DNA from 2 places in the Planctobacterium sp. R6 genome. Region 2 is predicted to be linked to the other one. Evidence: predicted binding sites of a transcription regulator. Region 2 holds the regulator's gene; the other holds the start of a gene.
The links. The regulator FNR, encoded in region 2, switches genes on or off when oxygen is low (the NO sensors DNR and NnrR bind a similar motif). The targets are predictions, from matches to a motif close to TTGATCTAGATCAA.
Positions count from the first base shown of each region.

Region 1: the regulator FNR is predicted to act here: its motif matches at 1,608-1,621, upstream of gltA (citrate synthase).

Region 1 is NZ_JBVTQY010000010.1:31,747-34,155, forward strand. Features, by position in the region: gene gltA (citrate synthase) at 138-1,418, opposite strand; gene sdhC (succinate dehydrogenase, cytochrome b556 subunit) at 1,847-2,221, shown strand; gene sdhD (succinate dehydrogenase, hydrophobic membrane anchor protein) at 2,215-2,409, shown strand, end outside.
Region 2 is NZ_JBVTQY010000030.1:4,881-7,289, reverse strand. Features, by position in the region: gene AC0J20_RS16845 (heavy metal translocating P-type ATPase) at 1-20, shown strand, start outside; gene ccoS (cbb3-type cytochrome oxidase assembly protein CcoS) at 22-207, shown strand; gene AC0J20_RS16835 (sulfite exporter TauE/SafE family protein) at 215-877, shown strand; gene fnr (fumarate/nitrate reduction transcriptional regulator Fnr) at 913-1,641, shown strand; gene uspE (universal stress protein UspE) at 1,752-2,409, shown strand, end outside.

The DNA.
Region 1 (2,409 bases), on a different contig from region 2:
AAGAATTCATTCTAGTTGTAGCCGCCTTTAAGGGCGGCTTTTTTGTGTTTATTGCTTATTCAATGTACAGATTTATTAAATAACAGGCATAAAAAAAGCGTCCAATTGGACGCTTTTAGGACGCTGATTAAGGCGTATTATTTCTTAATTGGTGTAAATGGACGTTGTGCTTCACCGGTATAAAGCTGACGAGGACGACCGATTTTTTGACCTTCCTGACCCAGCATTTCATGCCAGTGAGAGATCCAACCAACGGTTCTGGCCAGAGCAAAAATACAGGTAAACATATTGGTAGGAATACCAATTGCTTTCAGGATAATACCTGAGTAAAAATCGACGTTCGGGAACAATTTCTTGGATGCGAAATACTCGTCCTCAAGCGCGATTTTTTCAAGCTCCATAGCCACTTGTAACAAGGGATCTTTCACGTCCAGTTCTGCCAATACTTCGTGGCAGCTCTCTCGCATCACTGTTGCACGTGGGTCATAGTTTTTATAAACCCGGTGACCGAAGCCCATCAGTCGGAACGGGTCGTTCTTGTCTTTTGCTTTTGCGATAAACTCAGGAATGCGCTCTACAGAACCAATTTTCTCTAACATGTTCAAACAGGCTTCATTCGCACCACCGTGAGCAGGACCCCACAATGAGGCTACGCCGGCTGCGATACAGGCGTAAGGATTAGCACCTGAAGAGCCCGCCAGACGAACGGTAGAGGTTGATGCGTTTTGCTCGTGATCCGCGTGCAGGGTAAAAATACGATCAACAGCTCTGGCAACGGCCGGCGTCACTTTGTATTCTTCTGCAGGTACGGAGAACATCATGTTCAGGAAGTTCTCAGCGTAGGACAGGTCATTACGGGGGTAAACGAAAGGCTGACCGATGTTGTATTTGTATGCCATTGCTACCAGGGTTGGCATCTTAGCTACCAGTCGATAGGCACTGCGCAGACGTTTATCCGGGTCACTCACGTCAAGATCATCGTGATAAAACGAAGACATGGCACCGACCGTACCACATAACATCGCCATAGGGTGCGCATCAGGGCGGAAACCGTGGAAGAAATTGTTCATGGTTTCATGAACCATGGTATGACGGGTTATTGTGGATTTAAAGTTCGCGTAGGTCGCGGCATCCGGCGCTTCGCCGTGTAAAAGCATGTAGCAAACTTCAAGGTAATCTGCGTCGCGAGCCAACTCTTCGATGGAATAACCTCTGTGTAATAGCACACCTTTTTCACCATCAATAAAGGTAATTGATGATTCGCATGAGCCAGTTGCCATAAAACCTGGGTCGAAAGTGAAATGCCCGATTGAACCCAATTTTCTTACATCTATAACTGGGTTGCCGGCTGTGCCCGTGAGTACGGGGAGTTCTATTTCTTTATCACCAACTTTTAATATGGCTGAATCAGCTGCCATAAAAATTCTCCTTTCGAATGTTCTAGGGGGGTGCTCATTGATTCGTCAAAAATGGACGAGGCTTGTAAAGTAGACGGTAGTTTTACTTTATCCTGATAGTATAAGTCAATTTTAATGCGTATTTCATCGGTAAGTATGCATATTTCTGAAACTTTGATCACATTGCTCAAAATTTTTACAATCACGTCTTTGATCCGTAACAAAAATTGTATTTCCTGAATCCCAAAGATATACTTCAGTGCGAAAACGTAAATCTGCCAGACAGGCGAAGTTATTGGTCTGCAAGCATATTTCGTTAATAAAATGTAAATAATCCAATTTAAAATACATACGTATGTAAATTGTGATGACATTCAAGGTGGGATACTCACTTGTTACAGTTGTTACAAAAGAGTTAACACACAAACATTCCAGGTTGGCGACAAATCGTGAATAAACAAAGACCCGTAAATTTAGAACTTAATACGATTAGTTTTCCCCCATCAGCTCTGGTTTCAATTTTACACCGTGTAACAGGTGTTGCTTTGTTCTTCGCACTGTTACTGGTAATTGGAGCATGGGCTAGTTCATTAACTTCAGCTGAAAGCTTTGCCTCTGTCACTGAATTGATGAATGGCGTTATTGGTAAGTTATTGGTTATCGGCACAGTGTCAGCATTGACTTATCATATTCTTGGCGGTGTCCGTCATATGTTTATGGATATGGGACATTTCGAAGAATTAGAGTCAGGTAATAACAGTGCTAAATTTATTATTGGCCTGTGGATAGCGCTGACTGTCGTGATGGGAGTAGTGATATGGTAACTAATCAGGCAAGTATCAAAAGAGATGGTGTGCAAGATTTCGTCTCTTTGCGTACCACCGCAATCGTAATTTTGGCATACAGCATATTTATGCTGTGGTTTTTCGTTTCTACACCGACGGTGACCTACGAGGTCTGGTCTGGTTTGTTCTCCAATCTGGCTGTGAAAGTATTCACGCTTGCTGCACTG
Region 2 (2,409 bases):
ATACACAAAAAGACAAGTAACATGAGCATTATTTACGTATTGATTCCTTTAGCTATCATTCTGGTACTTGTCGCAATCGCAATCTTTTTTTGGGCGGTACGCAGCGAACAGTTCAAAGACCTTGAGCGTCATGGACACAGTATCTTGTTTGATGATGACGTAAAAGACGCTTCCAAAGCTAAACCTAAGCCACCCAAAGAAAAATAGTCTGCTCGTGAACGATCTATTTGCCGCGTTTTTAATCGGGATTGCCGGGAGCGTGCATTGCGGAGCAATGTGTGGTGGGGTTATTGCTGGCTTGAGTTACGCCATTCCGCCTGAAAAACCGCTGTTACCCTATGCGTTAAGCTACAATCTGGGCAGGATATTCAGTTACAGCCTGGCGGGGTTTATTGCCGGGGCACTGGGCCAGATATTCAGTCACCAGATAGCCAGTGGTGTGGTGGTATTGAAGTTAATCAGTGGTGTATTTTTATTGTTGCTGGGGGCTTATATCGGCAACTGGTGGCGCCTGCTGACCCGGTTGGAATCATTCGGAGCCCTGTTCTGGCGCAGGATATCGCCATTCGCCAGGCGATTTGTGCCGTTTAAACACCCGATATCCGCCCTGCCCTATGGGTTAATCTGGGGTTGGTTACCGTGTGGCCTGGTTTATTCAACGTTGGCCTGGAGTATCGCCAGCGGTAGTGCCACTGCCAGTGCGCTACAGATGGCAGCCTTCGGCTTAGGCACGCTACCGGCAACCTTATTACTGGCCTTTTCCAGTAATGAACTGCTTAACTTCACCAAATCCCCCAGAGTACGGCAAATCATCGCTATCGCATTACTTTGCTATGGGGCGTTTACCATTGCACAAGCCCTGTCCCATCATTTATAGTAACGATTCAGCGCGAAAAGGGATTGTATTATTCAATGGTAAGTCAAGCTCGTTATCCTCTTCACTGTCAAAACTGTAGCTTCAGTCAGTTGTGCCTGCCCTTTAATTTAAGCAACAACGAAATGGATAAACTGGACGACATCATCCAGCGCAAGAAACCCATCCAAAAAGGTGAAAGACTTTTTGAAACTGGTGACAAACTGAAGGCGCTTTACGCGGTTCGTTCCGGCTCCTTTAAATCATATGCCATCAGCCAAAACGGCGAAGAGCAGATTACGGCATTTCATTTACCCGGCGAAGTTATTGGCTTCGACAGTATGTCTGAAGAGGCCCACCAAACCGTTACTCAGGCGTTGGAAACCTCGATGGTTTGTGAGATCCCATTTGCCACACTGGATAAACTGTCTGATGAGTTACCCGCGTTAAGAAAGCAACTTATGCGGCTCATGAGCGCTGAAATTAAGCAAGATCAACAGATGTTTATGCTGCTCAATCAGCGCACGGCTGAAGAGCGCTTAGCTTACTTTTTACATTCGCTGTCGCTGCGCTTTAATCAACGGGGGTTTTCCGCCAATCAGTTTCGGCTCACCATGACCCGCAGTGAAATTGGCAATTTGTTAGGGTTAACGGTTGAAACCATCTCGCGACTATTGTCAAAATTCAACAAGGAAGGAGTTTTAACGGTGGATGGCAAACTAATCAACATCAATAACCCGGCAATTCTGGAAGAAAAGAGCAAAACCTTTGCCCCCGAATGCCGCTAACCGGCAAATTCTTTTTGCAGGTTCTTTGATCTATAACAATAGATAAACTGGCAAAACTTTGATGCTGTTCTTACACTTATAATGTTCTTTTCACCAATTGGGACAATGCTATGAGTGGCTTTAATAAAATTTTAGCAGTGGTTGATCCAACCGAAGAGCAGCAAAAATCACTGGCCCGGGCACTGGAACTGGCCAATAAATGTAATGGTAAGGTGACTGCCTTTCTGTCTATTTACGACTTTTCCTATGATATGACCACCATGTTATCTGTCGAAGAGCGCGAGATCATGCGCCAGGCAGTGGTAGATGACCGTACTGAATGGTTGGTGCAATTAATTGAACAACAACCCAATGCCCATGATATCCACGTGGATGTCAAAGTCGTTTGGCACAATCGTCCCTACGAAAGCATTATCGTAGAAGCCATTGCAGAAAATTACGACCTGATTGTCAAAGGCACACAACAACACGATACCCTAAAATCCGTTATATTTACCCCCACTGACTGGCACCTGCTTCGTAAATCACCCAAATCGGTATTACTGGTTAAGGATCACGCCTGGCCTGAAAATGGGGCCATTATTGGCGCGGTAAATGTCGGTAGCGAGGACGAAGCACACATTTCCCTGAACAATCGGATATCAGCCACCTGTCTTGAGATGGGAGGATTGCTCAAAGGACACGTGCATCTGGTCAACTCCTATCCAGGCACTCCGGTAAACATCGCCATCGAAATTCCTGAATTCGATCCGCAAACCTACAATCAAT